One region of the Paenibacillus sp. A14 genome, then DNA from elsewhere that is predicted to be linked to it. Evidence: a T-box and tRNA genes for the amino acid it is inferred to sense, from the RefSeq annotation. Region 1 holds a T-box; the other holds one or more tRNA genes.
The links. The T-box of region 1 lies ahead of V4U88_RS25595 (valine--tRNA ligase). A T-box ahead of a tRNA ligase gene usually reads a tRNA of that ligase, here a tRNA-Val.
Positions count from the first base shown of each region.

Region 2: it has a tRNA-Val gene. The T-box ahead of V4U88_RS25595 (valine--tRNA ligase) is inferred to sense a tRNA for this amino acid. The anticodon was not compared.

Region 1 covers NZ_JBAGJD010000019.1:17,495-29,417, forward strand. Annotated here, with positions in the region: gene mreC (rod shape-determining protein MreC) at 1-570, opposite strand, end outside; gene V4U88_RS25565 (rod shape-determining protein) at 684-1,718, opposite strand; gene radC (RadC family protein) at 1,757-2,428, opposite strand; gene V4U88_RS25575 (Maf family protein) at 2,547-3,149, opposite strand; gene V4U88_RS25580 (SPOR domain-containing protein) at 3,384-4,523, opposite strand; gene murC (UDP-N-acetylmuramate--L-alanine ligase) at 4,637-6,010, opposite strand; gene V4U88_RS25590 (bifunctional folylpolyglutamate synthase/dihydrofolate synthase) at 6,021-7,397, opposite strand; gene V4U88_RS25595 (valine--tRNA ligase) at 7,519-10,194, opposite strand; T-box leader at 10,292-10,560, opposite strand; gene V4U88_RS25600 (LysM peptidoglycan-binding domain-containing protein) at 11,019-11,923, opposite strand, start outside.
Region 2 covers NZ_JBAGJD010000001.1:695,739-707,661, forward strand. Annotated here, with positions in the region: gene V4U88_RS03390 (aminotransferase class I/II-fold pyridoxal phosphate-dependent enzyme) at 1-1,079, shown strand, start outside; gene V4U88_RS03395 (DUF1292 domain-containing protein) at 1,156-1,479, opposite strand; gene V4U88_RS03400 (copper amine oxidase) at 1,595-2,152, opposite strand; gene V4U88_RS03405 (MBL fold metallo-hydrolase) at 2,323-3,057, shown strand; gene V4U88_RS03410 (DUF3892 domain-containing protein) at 3,133-3,372, opposite strand; gene V4U88_RS03415 (GNAT family N-acetyltransferase) at 3,445-3,891, opposite strand; gene V4U88_RS03420 (hypothetical protein) at 4,146-4,388, opposite strand; tRNA gene V4U88_RS03425 (tRNA-Val) at 4,527-4,599, shown strand; partial or broken gene V4U88_RS03430 (ATP-binding protein) at 4,668-4,790, shown strand; gene V4U88_RS03435 (hypothetical protein) at 4,834-4,968, opposite strand; gene V4U88_RS03440 (hypothetical protein) at 5,119-5,418, shown strand; gene V4U88_RS03445 (hypothetical protein) at 6,122-6,289, opposite strand; gene V4U88_RS03450 (hypothetical protein) at 7,046-7,438, opposite strand; gene V4U88_RS03455 (YjfB family protein) at 7,549-7,725, shown strand; gene V4U88_RS03460 (hypothetical protein) at 7,847-8,794, shown strand; gene V4U88_RS03465 (polysaccharide deacetylase family protein) at 8,872-9,639, shown strand; gene V4U88_RS03470 (hypothetical protein) at 9,733-9,942, shown strand; gene V4U88_RS03475 (DoxX family protein) at 10,132-10,671, shown strand; gene V4U88_RS03480 (phosphatase PAP2 family protein) at 10,717-10,857, opposite strand; gene V4U88_RS03485 (PIG-L deacetylase family protein) at 10,885-11,586, opposite strand; gene trhO (oxygen-dependent tRNA uridine(34) hydroxylase TrhO) at 11,706-11,923, shown strand, end outside.

The DNA.
Region 1 (11,923 bases):
GGAATTCGGGTCGCGCGCATCCATCGTCGTGATCAGCTTCACCGTCGACGTAAGCCTGCTGACGCGGCTGACAATGCCGACGAGGCCTTTGGACGAATGAACCGCCATTCCCTCTTTGACGCCCTCACGGCTGCCGAGATTGACAACGATGGTCTGATTGACCGGATCATCATTCACGCTGATAACCTGGGCAATCTTCCATTCATACTTATACAGTTTTTTCTGCTCCTCGGTAAAATGAAGATCATTTTGCAGCCGAGTGTATTCCTGCTCAATAAAATTAAAACGGGCTTTGTCGCGCGTATAGTGGGAGAGCGCAATTTTGAGCTCTTCGTTCTCTTCCTGCAGGGCATGCAGTTCAGAAATATCTTCAAACAAACCCGCCACATAGCTAGTAGGCTTGTAAAATACGTATTGCACGAAACCGACCGTGTCCTTGACAAATTTCTCGGGCCAGGACAAGCCGGCTCTGGATCCCAGGGTGAAGCCCATGACCGCAATAAAAAGAATAAGTCCCATCAACAAAATAAACAGTCTTTTGTTGCCCAGCAGCTTAAACAGTTTCAGCACCCTCCAACCTTACTAAATTCTCCCATTTCAAGTTACTCACTATAAAAACAGAGAAAAACGGCCTGGCCGTCCGGTCTGGACGGCGCCGCTTTATCCAAGGGTTTCATTTCGGCCTAGCGTCTGGAGCGGAGGGCCGAGCTGCTTTTTGACTTAAACAAATGGATGTTGTCCAAGGCTCTGCCCGTTCCGATCGCCACGCAGTCCAGCGGATTCTCCGCGACGATGACCGGCATGCCCGTTTCGCGGGCCAACAGTTTGTCGAGATTGCGGAGCAACGCGCCTCCACCGGTCAGCACAATCCCGCGATCCATAATATCCGCGGCCAGCTCGGGCGGACATTTTTCCAGCGTGACTTTCACCGCTTCGACGATCGCGTTTACCGTATCGCTAAGCGCTTCGGAAATTTCATCCGAAGTGATCGTAATCGTTTTGGGCAGGCCGCTCACCAGATCGCGGCCCCGGATTTCCAACGTCTCCACCTTTTCCAAAGCGAGTGCGGATCCGATATCCATCTTGAGCTGCTCGGCCGTTCTTTCCCCGATCATTAAATTATATTGCCGTTTGATGTATTGGATGATCGATTCATCCATTTCATCCCCGGCCACGCGCACCGATTTGCTGGTCACGATGCCGCCCAGCGAAATCACGGCGACCTCGGTCGTACCGCCGCCGATGTCCACCACCATGCTGCCGGTCGGTTCCCAGACCGGCAGATCCGCCCCGATCGCCGCGGCAAACGGCTCCTCGATCGTGTAAGCCTCGCGGGCTCCGGCCTGCTTGGTCGCGTCCTCCACGGCGCGTTGTTCCACGGCCGTAATGCCGGAAGGAACGCAAACCATCACGTTAGGATGGCGTTGAAACAAAGAACGTTGCTTCTGTGCCTGGCGAATGAAATATTTGATCATCGTAGCCGTCGTGTCGAAATCCGCGATCACGCCGTCTTTCATCGGACGAATCGCCCGGATGTTTCCCGGCGTTCTGCCGATCATTTTCTTGGCCGATTCGCCGACCGCGACGATGTTTTTCGTATCGGTATGAATAGCGACTACCGAAGGCTCTCTCACGATAATGCCTTTTCCACGCGTATAAACCAAGGTATTTGCCGTTCCCAAATCGATTCCCAAATCTTTCGTAAAGCCACCAAACATGCTGTATCTCCCTTTCCTTCTATATCTTATCGATTATATTACATCAAGCCCTGCTCCTTCAAACTGACGAACTTCCCGTCTCCGATCACAATATGGTCCAGCACGTCAATGCCTACGATTTCGCCAGCTTCCATGAGCCGCCGGGTCATCCGGATATCTTCCGGACTTGGCGTCGGATCGCCGCTGGGATGATTATGGGCACAGACGAGGGAGGCGCTGCTGCATTTGATAGCGGCACGGAATACCTCCCGCGGATGAACGATCGAGGCGTTAAGACTTCCGATCGACAGTGTTTCTTGAGCAATGATATGATTTTTCGTATTTAAAAACAAACAGACGAAGTGCTCCTTCTGTAAATATCGGAGCTCTTCCATAAGCAGGTCGGCGGCGTCGCCGGGGCTGCGAATTACCTGCGCCTCGGGCAGCCGGGTTTTGGCCAGCCGCTGACCCAACTCGATGCCGGCTTTAATCTGGACGGCCTTGGCGGGGCCGATCCCTTTCATATTCGTTAATTCCTCCAGACTCAGGTCCATCATGCCGCGAATGCCGCCGATTTCCCCGAGCAGCCGCTGCGCCATATGAATCGCCGATTCACGACGGGTCCCCGTCCGCAGCAAAATAGCCAGCAGCTCCGTCTGGCTTAAAGCTCCCGCCCCGCAGCGGAGCATACGCTCTCTGGGGCGCTCCTCATTGGGAATGTCACGCAGCATATAGGTTGATGCATCTACCAAATGCGATCCCTCGCTTCCGAATGTATTAGCAAAGCCATAACGGCCTTACGACAAAGTCACGATTCGGAAGGATATGCTTTATCTCTTCCCTAACTGGTCAAAACACTTGAATTCCGAACGATGCCAGCATTTCCGCGAGCAAGGACAACGGTAATCCGACTACATTAAAGTAACACCCTTCGATCCCGGTGACGATCGTCGCCCCCAAGCCTTGAATCGCATAAGCGCCGGCCTTGTCGAGTCCTTCACCGCTTGCGGCGTACGCTTCAATCTCTTCTTCGCGCAAAGCTCTCATCGTCACTACGGTCATGCGGTAATCCACTTTGCTGGCGCCGGTGCGGCTGTCGATGCAAGCTACCCCGGTATACACCTGATGGGTTCTACCCTGCAGTGAACGAAGCATCGAGGCGGCCTCACGTGCGTCCGCCGGCTTGCCCAAAACCGCTCCGTCCCTGACGACGATCGTGTCGCTACCGACGATCACGCCGTGCCGGTCCCCGTCATCCAGTTGGCGGTATACGGCTTCAGCCTTCCGCTTGGCGAGCTCCGTTACGATTCTATCCGGTTCCCAGCCCTCGGGAGTCGTCTCCTCGGCATGGCTGGGAACAATGTCGAACGGAATATGCAAAGAAGCGACAAGCTCGCGGCGTCGCGGGGATGTCGAAGCCAGGATGATGCGTCGGGTTATGGTAGCATCCAAGATGCACTACTCTCCTTTTTCGAAGCCGGCTTGTCTAAAGGAAGCCTCTCTTCCTTCATGATGCCGGCCGCTGGACTCTGACGGTGATAACGATTCGACAGTTCTGACACTGTCACCCTCGCCATTTTTTGACACTTCATTATTATAAGGTTTATTTAGCAGCAATACAAACACAAAAACGGCAGGGGAAGGTATTACCATTCCTGCCGTTTTATATGCTCGTGAAGCCATGATCTAATCTTGACTCCCTAGCATTTTTTGTTCGCCTAATATAAAGCCCATAATTTGATCCTGCACTTCCCAAAGCAGCGTTTTGGCCCCCGTTTTCTGGTATTCGGCCATCGCCTCGACGGCGCTGTTCATCGCCTTTTCCAGGTTCCCTACATCTTGCGCGAAGGCCTCGGGCTGTTGCTCACGCACCGCCGCCGCGCTTTCCGTCCATCGCTGATGGCGCTCCCCCAGCTCCGACTGTTCCTCCGCCGTCAATAGTTGAGGCTTGACCTCCACCAGGCGGGACGCGGACAATGTACCGAGCCAATCGATCAACTCCGCACTCCGGGCAAAATAACGCTCCAGGACGGTGACGTCCCCGTTATAAACGAGCTCGGCGGAAGAAGGAAGAGCAATTTCATGAAGGATAAGGTGGACTCCCGCCGTTTTAAGCTGGCCGCTTAACAATTTGGCTTGTTCGCGGTCGGAAGAAACCCCGGCGTATACCCGCTTCTCGTCAACGGTATCCCTGGCGGCGGCGATGCCGGATGCCTCCAGTTCCTGTTGAGCCAGTTCGACTCCTTCCGCCGTGGAAAATACGCCGTACTGCAAAAAATGATAGGTCTGCCCCGGCATTGCGATGGTTACCGGCATCCCCTTATCGTCCTCCTCCCCAAGCTCCCCGCCGATTTGCCCAAAGACAGGAATCTCCGCAGACTGTCCGGCCGAGGAACGATCGGGGACGGTAATCCCCGGGATGGGGACGCTCACATTCCCGCTAAACATGGACAAGACCACGAATCCGAACAGGGCGCCCGTAACGATCGCACCGGTCAAGGATCCCGCCACTTTCCACCACGATGTCCTTGATTTTCGGGTGGTATATGACGGCAGGATCGCCCCTCCCGTTCCGGTATAATCCGAAAACGGGTCGTTCCAGTCGTCGGCGATTTCCACCGGACGGTAGGTGATCCCTCCTCCGGGAGGCGGCTCCTCGTGAGACCGCGGCTGCCCGCCGGACATAGGCATCGCCGGCTCTCCAACCGCTGGCAACATCTCCGGCTTCGCTTCGGCAGCCGGGGCCGCATATAACGCGGACTCCTTCATGTCCCGCCGCCGCTGCTGCTCATCGTCAAAACGGAATGTCATTTTGGCCTTATCCACTGTCCGCACGCTCCTTGTCCATTCTTCTAAAGTTACCATATGAGCGTGTGGTCCTTTATATGCCAAACCGCAAGAAAAACCTCGCTGCCCGCGAGGTTTTTCGTCTATTTCCATTAATCGGATAAAGTTTTGGCCAGCGTATCGCCAACCTTCCAAATATCGCCGGCACCCATCGTAAGAACGAGGTCCCCCGGTTGAAGCCGGCCCTGAAGATCCGCGATCACATCCTGTTTCGTCGGAAGATACCGGGCCCCGGCATTGCTGTTCTGCTTGATGAGATCAACCAGCTTGGAGGAATGAACCCCTTCGATTTGCTGTTCGCCGGCGGGAGAGTAAATGTCTGTAATGATCACTTCATCCGCTTCGCCAAACGCCCGGCTGAACGCATCCAGCAGGAAAAACGTACGCGTATACCGCTGCGGCTGGAATACGGCGATAATCCGTTTACCCGTCGCTTTCGCTGCGGCGATCGTGGCCTCGATTTCCGTAGGATGATGGGCGTAGTCGTCAATGACGAGAACGCCGCCTTTTTCGCCCAGCACCTGGAACCGGCGCTTTGCGCCATGGAAGCCGATAATCGCTGACGCGATGTCCGCAAAGGGAATGCCCGCCTCCAGACAGACGATGACTGTAGCCATAGCGTTATAAACATTATGTTTACCCGGTACGGAAAGCTCGATCATCCCCAATTCCTGCTGTCCCTTTCTCATGATAAAAGTGACGTGGCGGTCACCCAGCTTAACGGCATCTGCCGAATAATCACAACCCGTTCCCATGCCGTAAGTGATCACGCGGCAGTTGAGATTGGGAAGAAGTTCCTTAATGTTGGCGTCGTCTCCGCAAACGACCGCCGTTCCGTCCGGCTTGGTCTGGTTCAAAAACTGGACGTACGCTTCTTTTAACCGGGCAAAGTCCCCTCCGTAATTCTCCAGATGATCCGCCTCGATGTTGGTGACGACGCCCATTGAAGGGTGATATTGGAGAAAGGACCCATCGCTCTCATCCGCCTCGGCGACGACAAAGCGCCCTTGTCCGGCCTTGGCGTTGGTTCCGATCCCCATAATTTCTCCGCCGATAATGTAAGTCGGATCCGTGCCGCACTGCTCCATCACCAGCGCGATCATCGACGAAGTCGTCGTTTTGCCGTGCGCGCCGGCAACCGCGACGCCCTGCCGTTCATTCAGCAAACGGGCCAGCATCTGCGAACGGTGCAAGATCGGAATTCCTTGCTCCTCCGCTTCTAGACGCTCCACATTATCCTTTGGAAGCGCCGTGGAATAAACGACAAGATCGGCGCCGTGCACATGCTCGGCGGTATGTCCAATATAAATTTTCGCCCCTTTGGCGGCCAACTTCTCGGTCAGTTCCTGGGAAGCGACATCCGATCCGGTCACGGTATACCCCATCTCCAGCATCACCCGGGCAATAGCGCTCATACCATAGCCACCGATACCGATAAAATGCACATGTTGTTCAGTTGTATTCAGCAATTTCCATTCACCAGCCTTTTTCAGAATCGGTTTGATGCAAAAGGGTTGCCCGCACATCCGAGATCATATACAGCGTCCCGGTGACCACCCCAAGATCCTCCGGTTCCGTCCGTGACGCCAAAAGCGCAAGCGCCTTTTTCCAATCACGCTCCACAACGATTTCCAGACCGGGTTTCGCCACTGAATCCTTCAGCTCCAGTACCAGATCATACAGCGCGCCCGCATCCAGTTTTCGACGGAAATCGGGCTCGGTCAGTATAAGCGTATCCACTATAGGTAATATATGCTCCAGGTAGGCACGATGATGCTTATTCGCCAACATCCCCATCATCAAAATCAACCGGCGGTAGCGAAACGTCTCCTTCAGGCTTTTTGCCAACGACTCCGCCCCTTCGGGGTTATGGGCCCCGTCAAGCACGATGTGCGGATTCACGGACACTCGCTCCAGCCTTCCCGCCCACGCCGTCTTCCGGAAGCCGTGAAGAACATCCCCGTCCTCCAACACGAAGGCCATGTACTGCCGCAATATTTCGAGAACCATCATCACGCCGGCCGCGTTCTTGCATTGATGCTCTCCCAGCATGGAGAGATTCAACCGGAAGTCGCGAAACGGTCCGCGAAAATGCATTTCCTGCCCTTGATCACCCAATTGGGACCGCTCATAGAAAAACTGCTCGCCAAGCAAGTAAAGTGTGCTTTTTTGCCTGGCTGCCGTCTCTTTTAATACATCGATGGCCTCGGGCTGCTCGACACAGCTGACCACCGGAACACCGGGCTTGATAATTCCCGCTTTCTCCCTGGCGATCTGCTCGATGGTGTCACCGAGAATATCCGTATGATCATAACCTATATTCGTGATTAAAGAAACGATAGGCGTCACAATATTGGTAACATCCATCCTTCCCCCAAGGCCCGTCTCCCATACTACCACATCCGGATAGCATTCCTCGGCAAAATAAAGGATGGCGATGGCCGTGCTGACCTCGAACATCGTTGGAGAACCCAGCTCGCTATCGGCGATATCCCGCACCAAGGGCAGCACCCGATTGCTGAGCGACAGCAGCGTCTCCTCGGGAATATCCTGTGCATTATACTGAAACCGGTTCGTAAATTTGGTAATATACGGCGAGGTAAATGTCCCTACGCTATAACCGCATTCCAGCAATGTGCGGGTTAAAAAGGCACAGGAAGATCCCTTCCCGTTCGTCCCCGCCACATGAATAAATTTCAAACGCCGGTGCGGATTCCCAAGCCGCTCCATCAGCTTATGAATCCGGTCAAGCCCCGGACGTATTCCAAATGGAATCAAACCGTTGATCCAATCGACGGCCTCGCCATAGCTTCGCAGCGCTCCGCCGTTCTCTTCTTCTACTTGAACCCCCATTGCATTCACCTTCATATTTTTGATGGAATGAACCTGCATTAAAACAGCAGACAGTAAGCATCCGGCTGCGCCTCTCCCGATGCCGGGAATAACTACAGCCGGATTGGTTGCATCCTTTAGCCTAAGCCTTCAATTCGCTGATCCGCGCAAGAACCTTATCCCGCTTCTCGGCATAATCCGCCATCTTGGCCTTTTCTTCCTCGATGACTTTGGCCGGGGCTTTGGAAACGAATCCTTCGTTACCCAGCTTCTTCTCCACGCGCTCGACTTCTTTATTCAGGTGGTCCAGTTCTTTTTCCAGCCGGGCGATTTCCTGGCTGATGTCGATGAGCCCCGAAAGTGGAAGGTAAAGTTCGGCTCCGGTAACCACCGCGGTCATCGCTTTGTCCGGAACCGCCGCCTCGATCGACAGATCCAATCGGGAAGTGTTGCAGAAACGGCTGATGTAATGGGCGTTCCGGTTGACGATTTCAAGCAACTCCGCATTCGCCGGTTTAACGAGCAGTTCGATTTTCTTGCTCATCGGCACATTCACTTCCGCCCGAATATTCCGGACGGCCCGGATCATATCAACCAACAGGTTCATTTCCTGAACGGCGTCCGGCGCTTCCAGCGCAGCATCATATTTAGGCCATTCCGCCAACGTAATCGTTTCGCCATGATGCGGCAGGTGCTGCCATATTTCCTCGGAAATAAACGGCATGAACGGATGAATCAACCGCAGCGTGCGATCCAGCACGTAGGCCAGAACCGATTGGGTCTTCCGCTTCGCGGCGGCGTCTTCTCCGTACAGGGACAACTTGGCGAACTCGATGTACCAGTCGCAAAGATCATCCCAAATAAAGTTGTACAACTGGCGTCCGGTTTCCCCGAACTCATAAGCGTCGATCAATCGGGTAACTTCCCGCGCAGTTTCGTTAAAGCGATGCAGAATCCAACGATCCGCCGTGGTCAACTCTCCGCTGATGTCGATATCCTCAAATTTGACGCCCTCCATGTTCATCAATGCAAAGCGGGAAGCGTTCCAGATCTTGTTCGCAAAGTTGCGCGCCTGTTCTACGCGTTCCCAATGGAAGCGAAGATCCTGCCCCGGGGTGCTGCTCGTGGACAGCATATAGCGCATGGCGTCCGCCCCGTATTTTTCGATGACTTCGAGCGGGTCAACCCCGTTGCCGGCCGATTTAGACATCTTTTTGCCTTCGCTATCACGAACGAGTCCCGTAAGCAGTACGTCGCTAAACGGCTTTTTGCCCGTGAACTCCATTGAGGTAAAAATCATGCGGGCAACCCAGAAGTAAATGATATCGTACCCGGTAACAAGAACGTTGGTGGGGAAGAACTTCTTGAAGTCTTCACTTTCCGTATCCGGCCAGCCCAAAGTGGAGAACGGCCATAAAGCCGAACTGAACCATGTGTCCAGCACGTCTTCATCCTGCTTCAAATCGTCACGGCCCAGTTTAGCCTTCGCTTCGGCTTCATCACGGGCAACAACCATCTCCCCGGTTTCCTCGGAATACCAGGCCGGAATGCGGTGGCCCCACCACAGTTGGCGAGAGATACACCAATCCCTAACATTCTCGATCCAGTACATATAGATTTTTTCAAACCGGTCGGGAACAAACTGAACGCCTTGACTGGCCTTCTGTTCCGCAATCGCCGCCTCGGCAAGTGGTTTCATTTTTACAAACCATTGCGTCGACAGATAGGGTTCAATAACTACCCCGGTTCTCTCGCTGTGTCCAACCTGATGGACATGGTCTTCGATCCGGATCAATACGCCAAGTTCTTGAAGGTCCTTCACAATTTGCTTGCGGCATTCGCTGCGATCCAAGCCTTGATACTTCCCGGCTTCCCCGTTCATTTTTCCGCTCTCGTCCATAACGATGACCTGCGGCAAATCATGACGCATCCCGACTTCAAAGTCGTTCGGATCATGGGCCGGGGTGATTTTAACGGCGCCGCTGCCGAATTCCTTGTCGACATACTCATCCGCGATAATCGGAATTTCCCGTCCTATGATTGGGAGAATCAACATTTTGCCAATCATGTCTTTATAGCGCTCGTCTTCAGGATGAACGGCTACCGCCGTATCGCCAAGCATCGTTTCCGGACGAGTCGTGGCCACGGTGATCGAACCGCTTCCGTCTTTAAGCGGATACTTCAAGTGATAGAGGTGCCCGTTGACCTCCTTGTATTCCACCTCAATATCGGAGAGGGCGGTGCGTGCGGCCGGGTCCCAGTTAATAATATATTTGCCTCGGTAAATCAGGCCTTTTTCATACAATTTTACAAATACTTCGCGGACGGCCTTGGAAAGCCCCTCGTCCAGAGTGAACCGCTCGCGGGAATAATCCAAAGAGAAGCCCATTTTCGCCCATTGCTCATGGATCGTCTCGGCATAAGTATCCTTCCATTCCCAGACCTTCTCCAGGAATTTTTCGCGTCCTAAATCATAACGAGATACGCCTTGTTCTCTAAGCTTCTGCTCCACTTTCGTCTGCGTGGCGATCCCGGCATGGTCCGTACCCGGAAGCCACAGGGTGTTGTACCCCTGCATCCGTTTCGTCCGGATCAGGATATCCTGAATGGTTGTACCCAGCGCATGACCCATATGGAGCATACCGGTTACGTTTGGCGGCGGAATGACGACCGAATACGGCTCGGCATCCGGTTTCAGATCCGCTTTGAAAAAACCTTTCTCAATCCAATAGCGGTACCATTTCTGCTCCGCCGCTTTCGGGTCGTAGGTCGTCGGCATTTCCGCCGACAAGGGTTGCTGTTCTTGCTTTTCTGTCATTTGTACCTGACCTCCATTACATTTGAAATGACTTTGGCACAATTTAAGTTTGAGGTTCTGTGATGATGGGCCAAGAAAACACAAAAAGCCCCTCGTCTCAAAGGACGAAAGGCTTTACTTTCGCGGTACCACCTTTGTTTCGCAGGCAAAGCAACCACATGGCCATTTCCCGTAATGTTTCGCTATGCTTGCGACACTCATGCAGATAACGGCTGCGGCCGGCCCGGTCTAGCATATCAGAACGATATGGATCAAACGGACGACTCCCGGGCGACTTCGGCCAGCTGTATCCTGCGGAATCTTCCAGCGTATCGATTCCGCTCTCTGAAGGGTTCACTGCCTACTCTTCCCGTTCTTGGTCTTTAATAATGGGTATTGCGGCATTTATCTTTTTCATAATATCTTGATTATGTCCCGGAGTCAACCTGACGATTCAAAAATGGACATTTGTCCTTCTCATGGAGACAGAAGCAGATTCCTAGCCGCCCGGCCGGTGACTTTTATCAGCAGAGTTTGCGTAAGTTAGGCGATTTGTCCACTTAAAGACCAGTAACGGGAAAACCTCACGTTAATTTACCACTTTTGTCCATTGAGTCCAAATTAGCTGGAAAAGCTCCAGCTATTTCGCGATCCCAGTCGCCAATTATTCGATTTCAGATGAATTAGCGGGAGGTTCTCCAGATAATTCACCTCTGCTGCCACAAAGGCACCCAATTAACGGGAGTAACTCCCGTTAAATGCATCACGGACTCCGGAGTTTCTTAAACAACAAAAAAAGCCGCACAAATTCACTGTGCAGCTTTCAATAGTCCGCGTCTCATGGATTAGGGAATATACAGCACCTGTCCCTCATTCAGATGCTGTTCGCTCAGGCGGTTGTACAACTGAAGTTCCCGCGTGCTGAGCTGATAACGCTCCGCGATCTCATCCAATGTCTCTTCACGCTGGACGATTACCAGCTTGACCTTACGGAAAGGCGTCTGTTCCTCAGTATTGCCGATAAACAGACTTTTCCACCGCACTTCCTCGCCATCCCCCGAATCCTGGGCCGCAGCCTGGACGTTCTCTTCCTCCGAAGCCTCGTAGACAGGTTCGGCATCCGTCCGTTGAGTGGATAGCAGCTTGCTGATCCCAAAGTGGTCGTCATGCTGCCCTCCGTCGTTCTTTTTGCTGCCGAGGGCGATTTTCAATTCCTTTTTCTCCTCGGCGGGCTCCGGTGGGATCTGATTCTTTTCTTCCAAAATCTCCGTCCCGATATGCTCCAACGGTTCCGATTCGGCCAAGACGGGAACCTCATTCTCGACTTGAGTCGGTTCAGAACCAAGGGCGTCCTCAGTATGGTCCCGTTCCTTCTGGAGTTGGACTGTTTCGGCGGCGGTTTCGGAAAGGAAATGGTCTTGCTCCCTATGCGCCTCGCCCGGGTCCAGAGCTCTCTCAAGCAAGCCCTCGTCCAGCTCTTCCTTCACTCCGCCCGCAGCCTCGGCCGACGGTTCCCGCGAACCGGGGGGCGCCTCCGTCCATTCCGCCTCCTTGTCCTCCAGAACGGACTGGGCAAACAGCGGCGAATCCACATTGTTCCACGTCAGAACCTGCGGCTGCTCGTCCGCATCTTCCGAACCGGGCTCGGCCTCCTGTTCCCAAGTGCGAAAATTCTCCGCGTAAGTCGGCCGGACATTCCCGGTATGAAATTCCCGCCCCCACGGGTTGGAACGATCCAAGTCCGCATCGC
Region 2 (11,923 bases), on a different contig from region 1:
CCCCCGCACAGGACGCAAACCTCGGGATCGACCACGGGATTACCTCTTCCTCCGTGCGGCGGGCTCTTCAGCGACATCCGGATGCGAAAGCCGTCCTGGTCATTAACCCGACCTATTTCGGCGTTTGCGCCCATCTCAAGGAAATCGTCGATCTGGCGCACAGCTACAATGTGCCCGTGCTTGTGGATGAAGCGCACGGGGTTCACATTCATTTCCATGAGGACCTTCCGATGTCGGCCATGCAGGCCGGAGCGGACATGGCGGCCACGAGCGTGCATAAGCTCGGCGGTTCCATGACGCAAAGCTCCGTGCTCAACATCAATATCAAAAACAGTCTCGTGAACCCGCAGCGCGTCCAGACGATCATCAGCATGCTGACGACGACTTCGACCTCTTACCTGCTGCTGGCTTCGCTCGATACCGCCCGCAGAAATCTTGCCCTGAACGGGCGCGAGATGGTCCAGCAGTCGCTGGAGATGGCCCACTACCTTCGCCGGGAAATCAACGAAATCCCCGGGCTGTACAGTTTCGGCAAGGAGATTCTCGGCAGCGAGGCGGCGTACGATCTGGATCCGACCAAAGTGACGATTCATGTACGCCATTTGGGGATTACCGGCTATGAAACGGAGAACTGGCTCCGCGAGCATTATAATGTGGAAGTGGAGCTCAGCGACATGTACAACATTCTCTGTATCATTACCCCCGGCGACACAAAGGAATCGATCGAAACCTTGCTGACGGCCTTGCGCCGCTTGTCCGAGTGCTATTACAAGGAAAACAACGCGAACGAATTGATCGTCAAAATCCCGGAAATTCCGCAGCTCTCCTTGATTCCAAGGGATGCGTTCTACGCGGATACGGAGGTCATTCCGTTCCGGGAGTCGGCGGGACGCATCATCGCCGAGTTCATCTACGTTTACCCGCCGGGGATTCCGATTCTGCTGCCGGGCGAAGTCATCTCGCAGAGCAATATCGACTATATCGTCGATCATGTGGAAGTCGGTTTGCCCGTAAAGGGACCCGAAGACCGGTATATTAACGAGGTCAAGGTGATCGTCGAGGCCGATCCGATTTTCTGATGCTTGACGACGAAAGGGCTGTCCCAAAAGCGTACTCGCTTGGGACAGCCCTATTTATGATCGAACGATTAAGCTTCTAGGCTTCATCCTGTTGGGAGACCAGCTCGTTATAAGCTTCCTCCACTTTGCGCCACTCGTCCTCGTCCTCGATATTGTAAAGCACCATCTCCTCGTTCTCTTCTTCCATGCGCAGGATGATGCCGTCGGCTTCCGGATTATTCCGTTCCAACAAAAGGGCATATAATTTGTCGCCGACGTCAAACGTCTCGACAAGTACCATTTCTACGTCATTGCCATGCTCGTCCGTCAGCGTCAATACGAACTCTTCATGCTCATGGTCATGATCATGGTCGTGTCCGCAGCCGCAAGCTTCACCGTGTTCGTGCTTGTGATCGCTCATTGAAATACCTCGCTTCGGTTAATTTGATGGGTTGCCAAAACCTGTCGGTTTCCCTCGTATCGTATCATTTTAGAGGGGGCAGGTCAATTTTGGAAAAGACCGCGGCCTCCCCCGGTTATTTCTCGGCGGTGACTGTCTTCTCCGAAACCAGCGTATAGTCGCCTCCGACAGGCTTCATATAGAAGCCTATGATATATTTCCCTTCGGATTTGAAATCATACGTATAATCATTTGTTCGGAACCAGAAATTATCCCTTTGTTCCTTAATTTCGTCGGACTGAATCACTTTGGAGTCGCCGTCGGGCGCCGTGATGGAAATACGAACCGAGGAAATATCCGTCCGTAAATCGTCGATTTGAGCGAACACATTGAACTTGAGCTTACCGGTCTTCTTAATATTGATATTTCCGATCGCCGTATCCCCCGTAAACAAAAACATATGGACATTCGGTTTATAGTATTTGACCGTTTTCGTTGCGTCATCATATTCGACAAGGCCTTCCAATTCACGAACCGGGACATAGGTTTTTCCTTCGACTATATAGCCTCCGTCTGTGACCTCTTGTCCGTTCAGAAGCAACTTCACCTTTTGAGTGGCCGAATCGGCAAATAACATCGAACCTCCCATCAGGGAGAAAGCAACGACCAGTATAGCAACTCTTCTCCATTTCATCTAAATAACCCTCCATTACATTCATGTTGATGTACATTTATACTCCGTGGCTAGCCTCAAGTTGCGGTTATCGGCCGAAAGAATCCGTTTTTTTGACGGACCCGCCCTTTCGTTAGGATTCGAAATCGTGTACATTAATGGAAGCAGCTTAAAATCAAGGAGGGGTAACATTGCCACTGCAGCTTCAAATGCTGGGTACGGGCGGCGCATTCGCCAAGAAGTACTACAACAACAACGCCCTTTTGTACGCGGAAGATTACACACTGCTGATTGATTGCGGAATTACGGCCCCGCTTTCCCTGCATCAACTGGACAAGTCCCTGGATGAAATCGACGGGATTTTGATCACTCACATCCATGGGGACCATGTTGGCGGGCTGGAAGAATTCGCGTTTCGCATGAAATTTATATGGGGCCGCAAGCCCGTTTTGTATATCGCCGACAAGCTCGTTCACCCGCTCTGGGAACATACGTTGAAGGGAGGCCTTACCCAGGAAGGCATCGCTTCGCTGGAGGATGCATTCGAGGTGAAGGTGCTGTCGGAAGGTACCCCGTACAGCCTCTCTCCCGGCCTGACCGTCGAGTTGATTCAAACGCCGCACATCCCAGGCAAAGACAGCTACTCCCTTTATATCAACGGTGAAATTTTCTACAGCGCGGATATGATCTTTCAAAGGGGTCTGTTAACCCGTCTGATCGAGGAAAGAAACTGCCGCAAAATTTTGCATGAGGTTCAGCTTCAAGGCCCCGGCCAAGTACATACCGAGCTTGGACAGCTCCTGTCCCTTCCGGCGGAAATCCGCCGAAATATTATGCTGATGCATTACGGGGACGAAATGGAAAACTTTATCGGACAGACCGAAGAAATGGAGTTTTTGCGTCAGCATCAAATTTACACATTGTAAGTAACAAACGAAACAGCAGCCCGTCCGGATAAGCGCCGGCCGGGCTGCTGTTTCGTTTGTCGCCAAAAAGCGGGATTACTCAAAATGGGGCAGCGCGTCCAAATTGTTGGTCGGATCGCCGTCCGCATCGCTGCGGATGTACATCTCTCCGTCTCTGCCCTTAAACAGGTTGGCTCCGGCGATCGCCCCGGCCTGTACCTCCCGCTTGGCCTGCTCGTAATCCAAAACACGGCCGCTCGAGGTCTTAAAGGCGGTCAAATCTCCGTCGCCGTTTTTTTGCACCGCAATAAACCTTTCCCTTGTATCCATAGCCATCTGCCCTCACATCTCCTCTGCACTAGTTTGGGTGATGGGTATAGCATGTCCCGTTTCCCGCGGGTTATGAAGCTACTTGAGCGTTTTGACCATGCGCACATGCGGAATCCCCGCGTCATCGAACGGTTCTGTGGAAATCGTGTCGTAGCCGAGCTTGCGGTAAAAGCCCTCAGCCTGGCATTGCGCATCCAATACCGATTGCGAAAAGGCAAGTTCTCTCGCCAGTTCCTCCAAGGCGATAAGCAGAATCTTTCCGACCCCGTGGGAGCGGAACGCTTTGCGCACGGCGATCCGCTGCATTTTGGCCGAATTGTCCTTATAGTACGTCAATCTCCCGGTTGCCGCGTAGGTCCCGTCCACTTCCACGAGAACATGGTGCACATCCGGGCTAAGCTTGTCGAATTCATCGATTTCCAGGTCGAGCGGGACATTTTGTTCCTGGACGAACACTTCCTTGCGAATTTCAAGACAATGCTCCAATTGCTCCTGCGTCTCCACATGTATAATCACTGCAGCCATTTTCATGCCTCCCCTAGATGGTGTTACATCAATAAACATTGAACTGCAACATTATACAAAAAAAACCGTTTTCGTGTATAGTTGGTTGCAGAAGCGATTTATTTGGGAGAGGAGTCGATCCGGCTATGGCTATGGGCATTACGATCGCGGCGGCCGTACTCATCGCGGTTTTGTTGATTGCCTCCATGTTTTACGTCACCAAAAAAGGCTACTCCCGGAAATGGGACGAGGAGTAACCGAAACGGGACTTATTCCTAGGGGTGGATCATCGTCTCCGTGGAATAGACATCTTCCTCTACGGTCGGCGAATAGACGTTGTCGGTGACGAAGGGTCCGAACCACCAAGGTGAAGCGGCCGCCTGTCTGCCCAGTGTGGCCTGGCTCGGAGCCAACATGCACCCGCCGATCAAAGCCATGAGCGCTAAAGCGGCGGTTATTCCCAGGAAAGCGCTGCGAACGGCGCGCTGCGGGAAGCCCAAAAGTTTGTGTTTGAACATAAGGTCCTGCCCCCTTCGTATAAAAGTGTCCTTTTTCTATTTTCCATTGTTGCCCGGATCACCGCCCCTATACCGAAAAAAAGAATTGACATCCCCTTATGTGCATGCTAATATAAATTTTGTCTTCACTATAATTTTGATCTGTTAGCTCAGCTGGGAGAGCACCATCTTGACAGGGTGGGGGTCAGTGGTTCGAGCCCACTACAGATCATCTCCGGGAAGCCTTGTGTATCAAGGCTTCTTTTATTTTTGTCTTGCGATTAGGAAGGGGTCAAAACCTATATTGGGGACACCAAGCTTACGTCCGCTCTGGTGGACCGCCTGGTGCACCATGCTCATATTCTTTCTTTCGCAGGTGAAAGCTTCCGGCTCAAGCAGGCCATGGAACGAATCCCACAGTAACATTTTTGCTGGCAAGTGACCTCGGCACTTTTCGCAGCAAAACTCAGCATTTCATTTTGCTTGGTGAAACCCCTAGTTGACTTCCATCTCCATTAACCCCCATCTGTCGTTTTTGAGAATCTTTCTTTTCTTTTTGCATAGCTTCTTCCACCATCCCTGGGAACACTTTAGAAGCCATTTATGCCGTCGTACAAATGTTCTCATCTTTTATAAGCCTGAGTTGTTTATCCATTACTCTCTTACCTCCTCAACTCGAATTGATTGGAAAATTTTACAGGAAATTAACGTATAAAATACATTAATAACTAAATACTGGATTAAAATATAAATGCAGCCATTTAGTGTGGAACTTTCAGATGAAAACGGACAGATCGATACAGAAATTCAAAAAATAGATATAGTTGCTCCTAAAAGAGATGGTTCTTTTACGATTCAAGATACCTATAACGGAGAGCCAGTAACGCCATGGAGATATGGTGATTGGTGGAACGCCAGCACCAAAATTGAAAGATATACTGTCACTGCTGTAACGGCCTTAATTTTTTCAATAGCTACTGCAGCAGCGCCAGGAGCTGCTATCGTAAATAGGTACAATAGGGGCAATAGCTACTACGATAGTAACAGATGAAATTCCGTTATTATACTACAAACGGAGGTACGCAGAAAAAAAATCCGCGGTTGCTACAACTTTAATTGTTGGGTCTAAATGGGAAACTATTTTTTATAGCGATTCAAGCCGTACCAAAGAATTAGAACGTACCACAGCTACAGTATTTTTAGACGGATATGAGGCTGATTAAGTGAAATTTTGGTTTACTTTTTTTAAATACTTTCTTGGATCATTTTTTTTCTACGGTTTAGTATTAATTGCATTCAATATTTTAATACAACAGAAAACATTGAATGAAATTGATTATATTCTAAACTTATTTATTGTTACTCTATTTAGTGCAATAGTTGGATTTTCTAAGGCTAGAAAGTAAATATCGATTTATTTTTATTCATCTCCCCTGAGTGGCTGCGAGTCAGCACCATTCGTTTTACGTTTGGTGCTGACTAAAAATTATTACGAACATTCATTACCTGCATCCTTAATGCTAAATTTGAACATTTCAAAAATATGCACTTCATATCCGTATAGGGGCTAACCATTCATTCTCTTCATAGGAACCCATTTCATATATAAGGGTGTTCTTCCCGCATGACGGACATTTCTTGGCTTTTTCAATTTCAGAAGCAAGCTTTAATTGGTTGTCACACCATATTTTCGCCATGCGTTCAGTAATACGGACTTTGCGGGCGTAGGCGGCATGATCGATCGGCGTATATGCTCACTTCCTATCACCTTCTCCTAAAGCAACGTTGATTTCTTTTATCGCTGCATTACTGTTGCTTGTAACCAAACCAGGATCTTCGCCATATTCATCAATCAGTCTGATGTTTATTTTTGCTTTTTCTAATGAATTACGTAGGCTAACCTTATCGTCATGAGCTGCCAAATACATAGAGCGTGCTTTCTCAGCTTCTCGGTTAGATGCATGACTAATTTGGTATACCGCAACTTAATAACATTTAGTGCATGAGTTGTTATTGACGCGAATCCTGTTTTCTGAGACTCATCAATATATCCGTTTATCATGAGTAGAGTCTTTTGTTCTTCCGACAACTGCTCTTCTTTCATCCTTTTACTCCCCCCTTAAAACAGCGTTAATTGCTCTAATTCATGCTCGACAGCAACACCTATTGAAAACTTTTCGTTCAACCACTCGTTAAACATCCGCTGTTCCGATTTATTCTTCCAAACCCAATCCATCCATTGCACATACCTCGGCGATCCTTCGGGAGGCTTAGTCTGCCACCAATGCCCTCTATTGTTAAGTTGATATTCTCTCTCCATGCAATCAACAACAATCCTCGATAGATCCTTTTCGAATGTACCTATATGGTATGGATTTTTGCCGCTCTTTTTCTTCGTGATGCAGTTATACAACTTACGTCATGCGGTTTAAAATAGGATTTAACTACTTGGTATGCGATTAATTCCACATCAACGAGTTTTCTCTGTATTACTAGCAACCTTTTATCCGCATTAGACCAATCCATCTTATTCACCCTCTAAGCAATTTGTATTCCCACATTCGGGGCAAGCCGGTTCCTTCCAACTCATCCCCAGGAACTTCTTTTATAGCAAATTCTATTTCGCATGTTTCGCTCTTTAGGGGATCCACATGTGTATTCATCCTTTCAGGCATCAGTCACATTCCGCAAAGGCCGCTAAGCGCTATTTGTCTTGCTTGATCTAATGTACCGTCATTTAAGCTTAGGTTTACGATCTCACTTAATGCCCTGCGCATTATAGCCAACTCCCTATTTTGCTTGTGAAATCTGGTTTCTTCGCCGTAGTATTTACAAGCCCAATGGGCAGCGCGATCATTTGCCTGACGAAGCTGTTTTTGTAGAGATTCCTTTTCGTCAAGCAGTTCTATGATTGTCTGCTTTGTAGCCGAATTTAGAATTTCTTTTGACGACGATATAACCGGGATCAAACGATCAGATACCAAGAGATAGTAAAATCCCGGAAATCGGAACGTGTCATGAAGGCGCTGCTGCAAACCAAGAACAAGAACGATATCGCCGCGCTGAACCATGCATTTGAAGGCGTGGAACAGGGGTGAGAGTTTCCGCTTTCCTTCAAGATTCCCCCCTGATGACCGATAATAACGGTGTATACCCATACCATTGGCGAGGAGGAGAAATCATGGACATTGGAGCCTTATCCACCGCATTGTCCCAAAGCAGCCTCAAGCAGGCCGTAGGGATCTCGGTGCTGAAGATGGTGAAGGAGCAGGCTGCCACGGAAGGACAAGCCCTGGTAAAAATGATGGAGCAAAGCGTTCACCCGAACCTGGGCGGCACCATCGACATCAAAGTTTAAACATGCTTTCGCGACATTTGGAAGAGGCCTTTTAGGGCCCCTTCCTTTTTTTGCCCTCAATCGCCCAATTTCAGCTCTCGAATACACTGTTAGCAGTTCTAATTCGGAAGGTGGAATTCGCATGAGTTTATCGGCATATCGGGAAAAGATTCTGTTTACGGCGGGCATGGGGGCGGGAGCTTATGACATCTGGGCATATGTTCCCGTGACCCGCCGAATCTTACGGCTTACCCACGGACTTGCCGAGGCTTCCTCTATGCCCTATCCCTCCCGGGATGGTCAACGTCTTGCTTTTATCGGCAGGAACGGTATCCTTTACGCCCTTGATCTGCGCAGCGGATCGCTAGCCCAACTGGATCGGATCGAGCCTTACACACTGTTGGACTGGTCTCCGAACGGCCAGTATCTGAGTTATGTCAAAGAAGGACGTATCGTTATTTATCACTTGGATTCCCATCGACATACCGTTATTGCCACAGCCGGGGCCACGGATGCTCAATGGTTTCCGTCCGGAACCTCCCTGCTTTATGCCGCCCCCGATCCAACCGGAAACGTGCAGCTTTACCGGATCCGTCCCGATGGGACGAACCGGCAGCCGCTGACTCGGAATACGGAAGGTCCGCTGCACAACGTTCGCCTCTCCCCTGACGGAAGATTCGCCCTGTATACCTCTCCGGGGGCCAGCATTTCCCTGATCAGCGTAGTCAATCTTGCGACCGGTCAAACGACCCGTCTTGAAGGAGGACCGCAGGCGAAAAACTATAATCCCGCCTGGTCTCCGGATTCCTCGCGCATCGCGTACAGCGCCACTGCTCTGATTCAAAACCAATACATCTCCTATATTCAAACGGACCACAGAGAAGGCGGGCAGATCACGACCTGGGCGGTATCCCCCTGCTTCTCCACCCCGGTCAGCTGGTCTCCGGACGGCCGGCGCATCGCCTATTTGTCAGGCTGTGAGGAACAGGAATCGGCGAAGGAGCTCTGGGTTGCCGATACGGGCGCGCTCCGCTCCCCGGTCAAAGTCCTTGAAGCCGGCTCCATAACCGCGATCGCATGGATAAAATAGGCGGCTTGAAGCAAAATAAAGTAATATGGACGTCCGCATACGAACTCAGTGAACTGTAAAGGAGGTTAACCGATACTATGTTCGCATCTGCCAAACTTACGGCTACAATTGCCCTTGCCTTGGCCGCGTCCATTTTCCCTCATCCGGCCGCCGCCTCTCCCGCGGCTCAACTCAAAGACCGCAGTTTTTATGAGGAACGCGGGGACATCGTCTGGGAGGTACCCATGGACGAAAAATTCATAGCGTTAACCTTTGACGACGGCCCCGATGCCCGCCAAACTCCGGAAATTTTAAAGGTTTTGAAGCAATATGATGCGAAAGCCACCTTTTTTCTCGTCGGTGAACGGGTGCAACGCTACCCTGAAATCGTGCGGCGGGAACTGGAGGAAGGGCATGAAATCGCCAACCATTCCTTCCACCATCCCTCTTTCCGTGGAATTTCAGCCGATTCGCTAACGTCGGAATTGACTGAAACGCAAGAAGCGATATTAGCGGCCACGGGCTCTACGCCCGTTCTCTTTCGCCCGCCGGGAGGATACTACAATGAGAAGATTATCCGCCTCTCCAAGCAGGAGCGCTTGCAGATGATTTTGTGGTCCTGGCATCAGGATACAAAAGACTGGACGTCTCCCGGAATTCACAAGATCGCCGAACGGGTGCTGAAGAACGCACGCAATGGGGACATCGTTCTGATGCATGATTTTGTGCATAACAGTCTGCAAACCCCGGAAGCTTTAAAATTGATTCTCCCCGAGTTGAAAAAGCAAGGCTACTCCTTTGTCACGGTTTCAGAACTGCTCTCCCGCAAAGTGGCCCCGAAAAAGCATATCGAGGTCAGCCACTAAGCCCCCGCTTCTGTTTTGTCTCGAAAGAGAGATCGGACGACAGAACGGGTAATGATAAGTGGCGGAAGATTCGCGGAAAGGAAGGTGTTACGGATGAACCTCAAGAAGGAAGATCAAGAAGAACAATTCGAAGGTTTAGGCTATGGCCCCGGGGTTGATCCCATTCCCGAGGCCGATAACGGCACGGCATCAACGGACATGCTGGAGGGGATCGTCGACGAGATAATAAATGAACCGATTGAGAACAAACAAGGGGACGACAATTCTCAGTCGCAAAACAATACGCAAAGCACGGAAAAATAAGGAGGGCCTAACTGCCCTTCTTTTTTTATGTCCACTTGCTGCCATGAACGGTAAATAAAATTTGTATTATTAAAATTTAAATAATTGTGATTTAAATCACATATTATGTGAAATAAATCACTTATAATAAAGACATCAAAGATGATCATCCAAAAAAAACAAAACACAAATCCTAAAGGAGTGGTTCATATGTTTAACAATTTCCTCAGAACGAACAAAGTTGCAATGTGGTTCCTCACCGTGATCCGCATTTACCTTGGCTATCAATGGATGACGGCCGGCTGGCACAAGATTACGGGCGGTTTCGATGCCGCCGGCTTCTTGAACGGTGCGATCGCCAACAGCGCCGGCGACCATCCCGCCGTTCAAGGCTGGTGGGCCGCTTTCCTGGAAAACTTCGCCCTGCCTAATGTCGACCTGTTCAACTTCCTCGTTCCTTACGGTGAATTTCTCGTCGGTCTCGGTCTGATTCTCGGTACCTTCACTACTTTCGCCGCCTTGATGGGGCTGGTCATGAACGCGGCCTTCCTCTTCTCGGGAACCGTAAGCACGAACGCGCAAATGCTGCTGCTTGAAGTGCTGGTCATCGTAGCTGCCGCCAACGCCGGCAAGATCGGCCTCGACCGCTTCGTTCTTCCTTACCTTCGCGGCTTGTTCCGCAAGACGGGCGAAACCGGACCTGCCGCAACGGCACCTAAACATCCCGCAAAAATGAAACATACGGCATAAACGCAGGGTAAGGCAAAAGACGCCGGGGAGCATTCCCCGGCATTTTTACATTCCTGCTTTTTTCGCTCCCGCTTTCCATCCCAGGTAGGCCAGCAGAGCGATGCCGCCCCCCGCCAAAAAGCCCCCGGCAATATCACTGGCATAGTGGACGCCAAGGTACAAGCGGCTTATTCCGATGATGACGATAAGTTTTGGGTATTTTTAATAGCAGGTTTATAGCAGGTTATCCCAAATGGTTTGCTCTGATTTATGGGGAAAATGAACGCCCCGCTCCCACGCCAGCTCAAACGCCTCAAACCGATGATGGGGCGGCACTTCAGGCCCCAGCTCGCCGAATACCCGCTCGATGCTGAGTATCTGCGATTCGTGCGCTTGCAAAGCGAGGCGTTTCGCTTCCCAGAGACTTCCCGCCTCCACCTTGACCACGCTGGAGCTTTCGGATTGATAGCTGCCCAGTTGATTATAATACAGTTTTTGTACCGACGGAGTTCGGCCCGAGAAAATAACCGCATTGACCGCATGGTGAATCACAATATGATCCCTGTGCCCGGAAATGCCGTCCTCCGGAAACGTAACGACCACCTCGGCGTTGTGGCGGACGATAAATTCCTCGATGTGTTTCTGCAGCTCTTCCGCCGGGACGTCCTTGAGCTTCCCGTCCCCCATTCCGAGCTGCCGCACCTCCGCAATCCCCAGGATCCGGGCGGCCTGCTCCAGCTCCCGCTCTCTTCTCGCCGCCAATTCCCGCGGCGTCATGCTCCCCAATCGTCCCGTTTTTCCGGCATCACCCCGCGTCGCCGTAAGCAATACGGGCAAGTGTCCTTCTCTGGCGGACTTACGGATCAAATAAGAAGAGGTAAAAGTTTCGTCATCGGGATGCGCGTAAATAAAAGCTATCGTTCGGCTATTTTTCATCGATACTCCTCCAAACCCAAATGTTTAATCTTTACTATACTTACTATACTTTAATATTGACTAAGTACATAGAATTCAACTACAATGCAGTAGAATCTAATATAGACAGGTGATCTAACATGAGTCAACAGCATGTATACCGCATTTTGCTATTTTATAAATTTACGAAAATCGCTTCCCCCGAAACATTTACGGCGGAGCATTTGCAATATTGCAAAGACCTTGGCCTCAAAGGCCGTATCCTTATCGCTGCCGAAGGAATTAACGGCACAGTATCGGGAACCGTGGAGCAAACGGATCGCTACATGGCCGACTTGCGGGCGATGCCCGGGTTTGC